DNA from 3 places in the Pseudovibrio sp. JE062 genome. Region 1 is predicted to be linked to each of the others. Evidence: predicted binding sites of a transcription regulator. Region 1 holds the regulator's gene; each other region holds the start of a gene.
The links. The regulator PhoB, encoded in region 1, activates phosphate uptake and scavenging genes when phosphate is short. The targets are predictions, from matches to a motif close to TGTCATNNANCTGTCAT.
Positions count from the first base shown of each region.

Region 2: a site for PhoB is predicted at 1,429-1,445, ahead of PJE062_RS23695 (esterase-like activity of phytase family protein). Genes of this name have one in related genera too.
Region 3: a site for PhoB is predicted at 1,879-1,895, ahead of PJE062_RS06080 (UDP-2,3-diacylglucosamine diphosphatase). Genes of this name have one in related genera too.

Region 1 covers NZ_DS996809.1:329,589-333,800, forward strand. The annotation lists gene PJE062_RS13935 (GcrA family cell cycle regulator) at 233-793, shown strand; gene PJE062_RS13940 (GNAT family N-acetyltransferase) at 890-1,360, opposite strand; gene phoB (phosphate regulon transcriptional regulator PhoB) at 1,438-2,133, opposite strand; gene phoU (phosphate signaling complex protein PhoU) at 2,354-3,058, opposite strand; gene pstB (phosphate ABC transporter ATP-binding protein PstB) at 3,094-3,897, opposite strand; gene pstA (phosphate ABC transporter permease PstA) at 3,950-4,212, opposite strand, start outside.
Region 2 covers NZ_DS996816.1:83,349-87,560, forward strand. The annotation lists gene PJE062_RS23680 (DNA alkylation repair protein) at 1-259, opposite strand, end outside; gene PJE062_RS25885 (hypothetical protein) at 252-581, opposite strand; gene PJE062_RS23690 (YafY family protein) at 653-1,402, shown strand; gene PJE062_RS23695 (esterase-like activity of phytase family protein) at 1,525-3,747, shown strand; gene PJE062_RS23700 (hypothetical protein) at 4,154-4,212, shown strand, end outside.
Region 3 covers NZ_DS996806.1:372,866-377,077, reverse strand. The annotation lists gene PJE062_RS06085 (glycosyltransferase family 1 protein) at 1-1,026, opposite strand, end outside; gene PJE062_RS06080 (UDP-2,3-diacylglucosamine diphosphatase) at 1,023-1,829, opposite strand; gene PJE062_RS06075 (SDR family oxidoreductase) at 2,096-2,875, shown strand; gene PJE062_RS06070 (OmpP1/FadL family transporter) at 2,936-4,204, opposite strand.

The sequences.
Region 1 (4,212 bases):
AGGTAAGTAGTAGTACGGCAATTCTGGGGAAAACCAGAGTCTTCCCCACCTCAATTCTTTGAGGTTATTGCTCGTAGGAACGCCGATATAGTACTGTGCGATAAGAGTTATACACCATCTCGTAGTTACTGAACGCTGCAAGCACACACGCTCAGGTTAGCGGCAAATTCGGATACGTCCGAGCTGAGCGAATACTGTTTTGCGCGCCACTGAAGGAAGACGGGGGCCTTTAATGAGCTGGACAGCAGAACGTGTAGAGTTACTAACCAAGCTTTGGGCAGACGGGTTAAGCGCAAGCCAGATCGCTGGGGAGCTAGGCAATGTGACCCGAAATGCCGTAATTGGTAAGGTTCACCGGCTCGGGCTTTCAGGGCGTGCTAAATCAGGGGGCGGTGCAACCAAGACGAGAAAGGCAACTGCCCCAGCGGCAAGAACAGCTTCTCCAATTAAACCGACAGTGACCGAAGCGGTCGCAGCAGCAGCTCCCTCTCCTACTCCTCGACAAGTTCAGCCAACAGTGGCAGGCGCCAACGCTCTTAAAGTTGAGCCAATTGAAACGATCGAGACCGAAATCGCTCCCGTCCCAGTCGCAGAAATCTTTATTCCGGTTTCCGAACGCGCATCCATCCTGACATTGAACGAACGCACCTGTAAGTGGCCAATTGGCGATCCGGGTTCTGAAGACTTCTACTTCTGCGGTCGTCAGTCAGATGCAGGCACACCGTATTGCGCGCATCACCGCAGCATTGCCTATCAGCCAGTCAGCGACCGCCGCAACCGCCGCGCCAGCTAAAATAGACTGACAGCAAGCGTTATGAGCCGGGTCCAGTGCCCGGCTTTTTGCTGTCTGAGTGCCTGTTTTGTAACGACTATCCGCCTGTGACTGCGTTTAGTGCTTCTGAGCGCTGAAGGTTTGGCGGGTGACGTTGCCCCAGTACGGATCGTTGTAGCTGTCTTCCTGATAGTGGCCTGAGGTGTAGTCGTTCACCACAGCGCGCCAGAAGGCGGTGGCGTGGTCAGCGCCTTCAATCTGTTTGATTTGCCAGTTGCCGGGCATCTGATCAAACAGCGCGCTGGCAAACTGCAGGCCCAGCTTGTGTCGGCGGTAGTAAGGCACGACGTAGAACTCGCAGACTTCGAACCCCTCCTGCTCCTCCTGCTTGATGGCCGCCAGTCCTGCCGGGAGGTCGTTGCTGTACACCAGATAGCCGGTGATGTTGCCTTCCAGCAGCGTGTCCTTGGCGAACAGGCCGTTGGCGTCAGGCTGTTTGTGCGTGAGAGGCGAGAACTCTGCCTCGTAAGCCTGGCAGAGATTGTCGTAGATATGAGCGGTTGCTCTATCAACCGTCTTGATTTTCATTTGTTATCCGCATTGTTTTTAGTCTGCATCTCCGGATCAGAGATGCAGTTTCATAATGCGCATATAGCAGAAATCGATTACCCGACAGCAAACTGGTCGTTGAAAGCGTATCCGGCGCCGCGGACGGTGCGGATCGGGTCTTTCATGCGGCCCTTGTTGATGGCTTTGCGCAGGCGGCCCACATGGACGTCGACAGTGCGCTCATCCACGTAAACATCATGTCCCCACACACCGTCGAGCAGTTGCTCGCGGGAGTAGACGCGGCCCGGAGCACTCATGAGGAACTCCAGCAGGCGGAACTCGGTTGGGCCGAGGTGGATTTCACGGCCAGTTCTGCGTACGCGGTGGGTTTCACGGTCCAGCTCAATATCACCGGACTTGAGCATGGTGGAGACAACTTCCGGCAATGCACGGCGGAAGATCGCTCGCACGCGGGCCATAAGCTCCGGAATGGAGAAAGGTTTGACGACGTAATCATCCGCTCCGGTTGCCAGACCACGAATGCGTTCAGACTCTTCACCACGCGCTGTGAGCATGATGATTGGCATGCGTTCGGTTTCTGAACGTGCCCGCAGACGGCGGCAAAGCTCGATACCGGAGAGGCCGGGCAGCATCCAGTCCAGCAAGAGCAGGTCCGGCTGGCTTTCCTGCAGCAGGAGTTCTGCCTCATCTCCTCTTGCGCATACGTCGACATTGTAGCCTTCCGCTTCGAGATTGTATCTCAGCAGCAGGCTTAACGGTTCTTCGTCTTCTACAATCAGTATCTTAGGCATACCCTAGTGCTCTCTTTGCACCTTCTGTTGTAAAGCAGTTTACCGTCATCACTGTGCATGTAAACCACTTTAACCTTTTGTAGTTGCGTCTTTTCTTATCAGAAACGCGAAGCCGCCCTCTGATTTGACACATGAAGTGCCGCATAATGAACCCGGCACTCCAAACCTTGTTCAACGTGGTCGCCTTCCGGGCTTGCAGCTTCCCGGAGAGCGGCACGTCTCAGACAGCGCTGCTGTCTGCCAGTTCGTCCGTTTTTGGACGATCAGCCGGAAGCTGATTTCCGGAGATCATGTAGTAGATGTTCTCGGCAATGTTGGTCGCATGGTCACCGATGCGCTCAATGTTCTTTGCACAGAACAGCAGGTGGGCGCACATGGTGATAGAGCGTGGATCTTCCATCATGTAAGTGAGCAGCTGACGAAACAGACTGGTGTACAGCGCATCGACCTCATCATCGCGCAGATGTACGCGCTGGACGACTTCCAAATCACCGGAGGTGTAGGCATCCAGAACGGCTTTGAGCTGTTCCAGCGCCAGATCAGACATGTGCTCCACGCCGACAGCAAGCTGCTTGTTGTTGAACTCACTCTCAATTGCGAGCGTCCGCTTTGCAATGTTCTTGGCCATGTCGCCAACGCGCTCCAGATCGTTGGAGATGCGCATGGCGGCGATGATGTCGCGCAGATCGCTTGCCATCGGCTGGCGGCGTGCGATCACGGAGATGCACAGCTCTTCCAGCTCGGCCTGCATGTTGTCGAGGCGCCTGTCCGCCGCAATGGTGCGGGTTGCCAGCTCGCGGTCCTGTCGCAGCAGTGCGCTGACCGCATCATGTACCAGCGTTTCTGCGAGGCCGCCCATTTCGACGACACGACCGGCCAACTCTTTCAGTTCTTCATTGAAGGACGAGACGATATGATCTTTCATCGGATGATCTCCTTAGACCTCCTTGCCTATTATTTTTAACCGAAACGGCCAGTGATGTAATCCTGCGTGCGCTGGTCTTTGGGGTTGGTGAAGATGTCGTTGGTCAGCCCCTCTTCCACCAGTGTTCCCAAGTGGAAGAATGCAGTGCGCTGCGAAACACGCGCTGCCTGCTGCATGGAGTGGGTTACGATCACGATGGTGTAGTTCTGGCGCAGCTCGTCGATCAGCTCTTCCACTTTTGCGGTGGCGATCGGGTCAAGCGCAGAACATGGCTCATCCATCAGGATCACTTCCGGAGACACAGCGATTGCGCGCGCGATGCACAGGCGCTGCTGCTGACCACCGGAGAGTCCGGTTCCCGGCTCATCCAGACGGTCTTTCACTTCCTCAAACAGACCGGCGCGCTGCAGGGAGCTGGCGACGATCTCTTCCAGATCGGCCTTGCTTTGTGCCAGACCGTGAATGCGTGGGCCGTAAGCCACGTTCTCAAAGATGGACTTCGGGAACGGGTTCGGCTTCTGGAACACCATGCCAACGCGGGCACGCAGTTCCACTACATCAATGCGTGGGTCGTAGACGTCATCGTTGTCGAGAAGGATGTCACCTTCCACGCGGCAGATATCGATGGTGTCGTTCATGCGGTTGAGGCAGCGCAGGAAGGTGGACTTGCCGCAACCGGATGGACCGATCAGCGCGGTCACCTGATTTTTGCGCACATCCAGATCCACACCATGCAGGGCCTGCTTGTCGCCGTAAAACACTTTTACGTCACGGCCACGCATTTTGAGCGTTTCGCCTTCAGCTGATACGGCTGGTGGCGCGCTTATTGTTGTATCCATTGCACTCTCGGTGTCTGTGGTCATTTCCAATGCCATGATCTTGCCTTTCAAATCACCAGCGGCGCTCAAAACGTTTACGAAGGACGATTGCGATTGCATTCATCGAGATCAGGAAGCCGAGCAGCACCATGATCGCGGCAGAGGTTTTCTGCTGGAAGGCCGGTTCGGGGAAGTCTGCCCACATGAAGATCTGAACCGGCAGCACGGTCGACGGATCCACCGGGCTTGCCGGGATATCGACGATGAAAGCCACCATGCCGATCATGAGAAGCGGTGCGGTTTCGCCCAATGCCTGTGCCATGCCGATGATAGTTC
Region 2 (4,212 bases), on a different contig from region 1:
CAGGCTCGTCATCCATAGCCAGCGGCGCAGAAAGCGTCGCCATCATGATCCAGAGCGCATCGCTATAATCTTCCGGCAGATAACGACGCAGACAACGTGCCAGATGAAGTGAGCGCTCCTTTAGCTCCAGGTCACTCAATCCCTCCAGCGCTTCCACCATAAAACCAGCACTGTCAAACGCAGGATGAACCCTCGCCAAAGCAGAGGCCACACGTTGGATAGAGGCTTGATTGAAGACCTCTTTAAAAGGCTCAGCCATAAGTCCCCACCACGCTAAAGAACTCCATTGCACCCGCTTTACGAGGCTGATGCTCACGGCTCATATCAATCATTGAAAAATACGCCTGCCCAGCTTCATGCTGACCAGCCGCAGCAAATGCCCGCTCACTCGCGCTACTATCCGCCCAGACTACAATATCAGCGTAAGCACCATCCTCATGCTTCACAAGTGAACGACGCACAAAGCCCTTATGCCCATCCAGAAATTCACTCTGAAACCGCTCAGACGCAGCGACAAGATCCGCCTCCGTCTTATCAGCAGCAAGATGAAAAGGAGCAAACTCAATCACTTGGTTGGTCATCATTATTTCCTTAGAAGTCTCGATGACCCGTTTGTATGGACAAATATGCCATTTAATGACACATTTCTTTCATGACCACAGAGAGAACCAGAGCAACCGCGCTGGAGCGCTTAGATCGACTTGAACAAATAGAAACACTGCTGAAGTCCGGCGAGTGCCCGACAACCCATGATCTGGCGAAAGAACTCGGTATTTCTCAAAGAACCCTGTTCCGGGATCTGGAGTTACTCCGTGAACGCGGCCTGCCGATCGAAGCGGACAAAGGCCGCGGCGGCGGCATTCGCTTGCAATCCCGTTGGGGAGTTGGTCGTCTCAAGCTGGAGTATAAAGAGGCCATCGATCTGCTCATCAGCCTCGCCATCGCTGAGAGCATGCACTCCCCTCTCCTGCTGGCCAATCTCAAGCCAATCCGCCGAAAACTGATCGCCTCTTTCTCCCCGGAACTGCGCTCACGGGTCGACACTCTGAAGTCCCGCATCTGGATCGGCGGAACGGCTTCGGTCTATGTATATGGATCCTTTGAGGAAATCGACAGCGACGCCATGAGCCCAATCAACGAAGCCTTTCTGATGAGCAAATGCATCCAGATCGAGTACAGTGATCAGAACGGCAATCTCTCCCAGCGTACCATCGAACCGCACTACCTCTTCCTGAGCTATCCGGTCTGGTACATCATGGCCTGGGACCACCTGCGCAACGCCGTCCGCACCTTCCGCCTCGACCGCATAAAATCCGCCCAAATGCTCGCAAAAAGCTTCCCCTTAAAACCCAGACAACCCTTCATAGAGGCCATCGACGGCATAGAACCAACGACACCTTAAGCACCGTTTCTCTGGGTTTCGCACCACGTCATCAAAGCTTCAACAAACATTCATAGGCCTGCCATGCGGGGCCCCTAACCAGAAAGCACTTAACCGCAAAACTATTCTGACAGGGGATTTTCATGCGCGTTCTTCGCACTTCACTTATGGGCGGCATTTCGGTTGCCATGCTGGCAGCAGGCCTTTCTGCTGTAACTGCATCTGAAGCAAAGTTCTTCAAACGCATCGCGACCATGCCGGTTTACGAAACATTGGCAGAAGGCGTAGACCGCAAGTCGGAAACCGTGGCAGAAATCATTACCGCTTCTGAAGACGGCATGACCCTCGCCTTTACCGATGGCCCTCAGAAAGAGATCGTCTTCCTCGATGCTTCCAACGCCGCACAGCCAGTTCCAGCAGGGCGTACCGCACTCGGTGGCGAGCCCACTTCTGTAGCGATTTCAGGCAAGTATGCACTTGCAGGTGTAAACACCTCCGAAAGCTACACCAAGCCGTCCGGCTACCTCGCTGTCATCGATTTGGCGACCAAACAGATCACCGCAAAGTGCGATGTCAAAGGCCAGCCTGACTCTGTGGCTGTCTCCAAAGACGGCAAGTTCCTCGCGATTGCTATTGAAAACGAGCGTGACGAAGACCTGAACGACGGCGCTTTACCTCAGTTGCCAGCAGGTTTCCTGACCATCTTCGATCTGGACAACAACGGCATGCCGACAAACTGCGATGCCGTGCGCACCGTGGAAATGACAGGCCTTGCGGCAGAAGGTGGCGATGACCCAGAACCAGAATACGTCGCCATCAACAGCAAGGGCGAAGCTGTTGTAACTCTTCAGGAAAATAACCACCTCGCCATCGTGGACTTGGATTCCGGCAAGATAATCAACCACTTCTCAGCCGGTACAGCAACCGCTGAAAACGTGCCGGTTAAGAAGGCGCGTCTCTCTGATGCCTCTGGTTCGAAGGTGGACGTTCCTCGGGAACCGGATGCTGTGGCTTGGATTGATGGCAATCGCTTCGTGACAGCCAACGAAGGGGATTACAAAGGCGGCTCTCGTGGTTTCACCATCTGGAACAAAGACGGCACCATCGAGTTCGACAGCGGCAACCAGATGGAACATCTGGCCATGTCCCACGGGCATTACCCTGCCAAGCGCGCACACAAGAAGGGTACTGAGCCTGAGGGCGTAACTGTTGGCAAGTTCGGCGGAGAAACCCTGATCTTCGTAAACTCCGAGCGCGGAAACTTCGTCGCGGTCTATCGCGACACGGGCGGTAAACCTGAGTTCGTCCAGTTCCTGCCAACTCACATTGGCCCAGAAGGCCTGCTGGCGATACCGTCCCGCAATCTCTTCGTTGTCGCCAACGAGAAGGACAATGTGGAAGACAAAGTCCGCGCCCACGTTGGCCTCTACGAGTTTGGCGCAACCTCTGCTGAGTACCCGCAGCTGGTCTCCAACATTGATCCGGAAACCAACGCACCAATCGGCTGGGGCGCAATCTCCGGCATGGTGGCAGATAAAGACGATGCCAACAAACTCTACGCCGTCTCTGACAGCTTCTACGACAAAGCCCGCATCTTCACGCTGGACGTTTCCAAACAGCCTGTTGAAATCACAGGCCACATGGATCTGACAGGCGGCACCGCGAAAAAGTACGATCTGGAAGGCATCGCCCTGCGCAAAGAGGGTGGCTTCTGGCTGGCATCTGAAGGCAATGCGAAGAAGGAAATGGAACACTACCTGCTTCAGGCCTCTGCCAATGGTGAGATCCAGAAAGAAATCAAACTGCCAGCAAGCCTTATCGCACAAGCCAAGCGCTTCTCACTGGAAGGCGTGGCCGAGTTTGAGGTGAACGGCAAAACCCTCGTAGCCGTTGCAGTTCAGCGTGAGTGGAACGACGATCCGAAAGGCATGACCAAAATCGGCATCTACAACCCTGAGGATGAAAGCTGGGGCTTCGTTCACTACCCGCTGGACGCGCCACGCAGTTCCGCCGGTGGTTGGGTTGGCCTCTCCGAAATCACAGCTCTCGGCAATGGCAAGTTCGCTATTCTGGAGCGTGACAACAAAGGCGGTAAGGAAGCAGCCATCAAGCAGGTAACCACGATCTCACTGCAAGGCATCACGCCTGCACCACACGGCACCGAACTTCCAGTGCTGACCAAGAAAGTCGTTCTCGATCTGCTGCCAGCCATGTCCGCAACCAATGGCTGGACACCAGATAAGGTGGAAGGGCTGGCTATCACCAACGATGGCCGCATCCTCGTCTCTACCGACAATGACGGCGTAGATGATGCCAGCGGAGAAAGCCTCTTCTTCTCCATGGGCGATGCAGCACAGCTGAACTAAGAGCAACACAACTGAATGAAGAACAGCCCGGCGGAACATTTCGCCGGGTTTTTCAATGCCGTGATTGGAAAATTCTGGCGGTGTCCCTCCGCAGCCTTAAATCAGGTAGATATTATCACGTATAAACAATCTATACGTGCTGTATCAAATAATACAACAGCCACCCAAGCAACGCACCAATAGTGAAGTCAGATAAATACTTCTGATTCTCAATAAACTCGGTGCACATATGCCTATATCTAATTTAAATACACCACAAACAACTGTGCAAATAGATCAAAGCACAAGTTTCGCGCAAGTTAATGCAAAGGATGCACAAGCCACTAACTTGAGTTATTCCACTTCACAGACAGATACCCCTAAAAAAACGGGCTTCTACTACGCCCCCTTTGCATCTGAAGATATTTTGGACTACGCCGCAGGCGCTAATCGAACCAGAAACACCACTGGCAAAGAGCCACGCCA
Region 3 (4,212 bases), on a different contig from region 1:
AAACCCTGCAGGCATCGCCGGATCATACGCATGCTCAGCATTTGCCAGAAACTGCTCTGCACTCGCCCGCCATGTAAACCGCAGGGCGACATCCCGGCAGTGATCACGGGAAATCTCCAGCGCTTCCAACGCTGCCGCCTGGAGGTCATTCTTCAGCACCCCGGCCCCGCTGTTCCCGATCACATCAATCGGCCCCATCACAGGAAACGCAGCAACAGGTGTCCCACAGGCAATCGCCTCCAGCAACACATTGCCAAACGTATCCGTCAGGCTTGGGAACACAAACACATCTGCATTGGCGTAATACTCAACCAGCTCATCCCCCTCAACAGGCCCTGTAAACAGCACCTCAGGATACGCCAGTCTCAACTCCTCCAACTGAGGCCCACCACCAACAACCACCTTGGTGCCCGGCAAAGCCAGTTGAAGAAACGCCTCAATATTCTTCTCAACCGCCACACGCCCCACATAGAGAAACCGTGGCCCCGGCAGATGATCCAGCAGAGCAGTCCGTAAAGGCCGGAACCGCTGATGATCCACCCCACGCGACCATCTCAGCAGCTTCTCAAACCCCCGCATCCGCAAGTCCGCTTCCAACGTCCCCGTCGCCACCATGCATCCCTGCCCACTGTTGTGGAACCGGCGCAGCCAGGAATAACTGAAGGACAGCGGCACCGGATAGCGTGCCTGCAGATACTCAGGAAAACGTGTGTGATAGCTCGTGGTGAAAATCCGCCCATCCCGCTTCGCCACCTGCCGCGCCATCAACCCCAAAGGGCCTTCGGTCGCGATATGCAGATGATCACAGTCGTACTTTTCAATAAACCCACGAACGATATGAGGCAGCGTCAGACTCAGCCGGATCTCTCCGTAAGATGGCATCGGTACGCTATGAAACGACTGCGGTGTCAGAAACTCAACGCGAATACCCATGCGGCGCAACTCAACAGCCAACCGCTCCAGCGTCCGCACAACACCGTTGATCTGAGGCTTCCACGCATCGGTGACAATCAAGATCGAGCTCATGCCGCCACCCGACTGCCGGAACTCTCCTTCGAAGGCTCAGTAGCAGCCCGCTTGCCATCCCCCCAACGGATCAACTCAAAGGTTCCGTCAAAGTTCTCGGCAACAGCGGTGCAGCTTTCCACCCAGTCACCCGTATTGATGTAATGAATGCCGTTGGTCTCATGGTCCGCCGCGTGGTGAATGTGACCACAGATCACCCCATCCACTTTCTGCCGCTGCGCTTCAGAAACAAGCGTCTCCTCAAACTTACCGATGAAGTTGACCGCGTTCTTCACCTTCAGCTTTGCCCATGCAGACAAGCTCCAATAGGTCAGACCAAGTTTACGGCGACAGTAGTTCAGCACCGTGTTCAGGTTCAGCGCTGTCACATAAGCCCAGTCTCCAAGGAATGCGAGCCACTTGGCGTGCCGCACCACCACGTCAAACTGATCACCATGAATTACCAGATACTTCTTGCCGTTGGCTCCTTCGTGGATGAACTGGTCCACCACCTCCACCCCGCCAAAGTGGATGCCAAAGAAGTCCCGCAGGAACTCATCATGATTGCCGGGAATGTAAACGATACGCGCACCCTTGCGCCCTTTGCGCAACAGCTTCTGCACCACATCATTGTGAAGTTGAGGCCAGTACCAAGACCGTTTCAGGCGCCACCCATCGATGATATCTCCAACAAGATAAACCGTGTCAGCATCGTTGTGCTTTAAAAAATCCAGCAGCAAATCTGCCTGACATCCGCGCGTGCCCAGATGTACATCAGACAGAAACAAGCTTCTGTACTTTTTGCTAGTAGAATCCCCGGTCACCACAAAGCCTCCGGAATAAGAAAACCTTCTTTCCTTTAAATTGATTCACAAGAAACAAATATGACAGGATACATTTACTCGAACTTTGCAGTTTCTTGCTTGAACCTCAAGCAACATTACTCCCCGTTTATTAGGGGAGAGAAAAGCAAGCCCGTGCAATTCAAGTGATTATTCTATTCGCTTGCTAAGCTTGATGGTCACTGGCTCAAATCCCTCAGAGCCAGTAAGCTGCCTCGCAGAACGCATTGATTCAGTGGGATATTCAAATGAACTTGGGAATTGAGGGGCGCAAAGCCATCGTCTGCGCATCCAGCCGCGGGCTGGGATTGGGAACAGCAAAAGCATTGGCAGAAGCCGGATGTGATCTGGTGATCAACGGCCGCAACGAGCAATTGCTTGATCAGATCGCCAAGGATCTGGCTACAAAGCACTCCATCTCTGTCACTCCCGTCGCCGCTGACATCTCCTCTCCAGAAGGCCAGCAAGCCGTCCTCAACGCCTGCCCAAACCCGGATATCCTCGTCAACAACAACGGCGGCCCACCTCGCCGCGATTTCAAAGAGCTCAATCGCCAATCCATTCAGGATGGTGTCATCCAGAACATGATCACCCCGATTGAGCTGATCAAAGCCGTCATTGATGGCATGGCAGAGCGCAAATTTGGCCGCATCGTCAACATCACCTCCATGTCTGTGAAAATGCCAATCGAGGGACTGGATCTCTCAAGCGGTGCCCGCGCTGGCCTCACCGCATTTCTGGCGGGCGTCTGCCGTCAATACGCACAGCACAACGTCACCATCAACAACGTACTGCCCGGCAAGTTCGACACCGACCGCCTGAAAGGTGGCTTTGAACGTCAGGCGGAACAAACCGGCATTTCCATTGAAGAAGCAAAACGCCTGTCTTCCGAAGAGATCCCGGCCAAGCGTCTCGGCAATCCTGAAGAGTTCGGCAAAGCCTGCGCCTTCATGTGTTCAGCCCATGCTGGTTACATCACCGGCCAGAACCTACTGCTCGACGGCGGCCTCTACCCAAGCGCGTTCTAAAGCAAAACCGCCTCCCCAAAGCATCACTCTGGGGAGGCGCCAAATGAACGAACAAAGCTCTTAGAACTTCAGACGGGCACCGAGACTAACAATGTCCACATTGGTGTCATTCACCGGCCCTTGAATGGTAATCCCTTCATAGAACGGATGGTCCGGGTTGATGTTGATACTCTCGCTTTCCGGGAACAGGTGCGAGTAACCAATATCCACTTCCAGCCAATCCTCGTAGAAGTAACTCAACCCTGCGCTAATCCAGAACCGGTTCGCATCCGGCAAACGCGGCGTCCGGTTGGCTTCATCAATCGGGGACCATTCGTAAGCCAATCCAAACCGACCAGTAAAGTTCTCGGTAAAATCATACTCCGTGCCAAGCGAGATGAAGTAGCCGTCATTGTATTGGAACGGCAACTCTGAAACCACCTGATCCTGTAGATTGAACACCGGGAAGGTGCCAAACCGTGACCAGTGCGTCCACTCAAACGTACCCATCCCTCGCCAGCGCTCATTCAGCACCTGCTGGAAGGAAACCGTCACCGTCTCTGGCATAATGATGTTAGCGCGAATTGGAGTTGGCGTATTGCCACCGACCACAAGTCGCCCTTTGAGGTTATGTTCAATGGGCGAGCGATAGCCAATCCCAAGCTGTGTACCTTCCCACGGCTTGAAAAGAGCTCCAACGGTGGCACCAAATCCAAGGTTGTAATCCTCACCCCGCAGCTCCGCCGTAGGAGAGTTTGCAGCAATGGGTGGAACACCCGTCGCAGACTTCAGCCTCACCTGCAAATATTGAAGCTGCCAACCAACCCCAATGGAGAATTTCTCGGTAAGCTCATAAGCTGCCATCGGTGTCACATTGACAGAAAGCACACGGGAGGACCGGGCATAAACCTGTCCTGCCCACTCAATTTGAGGTTTCGTTTCAAAGCCATAAGGTGCATTGGAACTGACACCAAGGGTGAGGCGCTCATCCACTTTCCAAGTGCCATACCCTGCAGGCACCCAGGCATCCACGCCTATATCACCTGAGGAGTAAGGAACCCCCGTCACTGGTGTTGGGATCGCATCAATAGTGGCTGTTTCCAGATCAATCGTGGCACGAGGAAACACAACGGTCTGGGAAGTTTCAACCTGAATGCCGTCATGTCCCGTCATCGTTGCTGGGTTCCAGTACATACTGGAAAGGCTTTTTGAGACTGTCGCATTTCCGGCAAAGGAGAGGCCCTGGAACCAGGCAGATTGCTCACGAACAGCAAAGGCACCGGCGAAGGCATCAGAGGCAATCAGCAGCGTGGAGAGACTGGCGATCGTAATGGGCAGATATCTGGACATGCACGGTA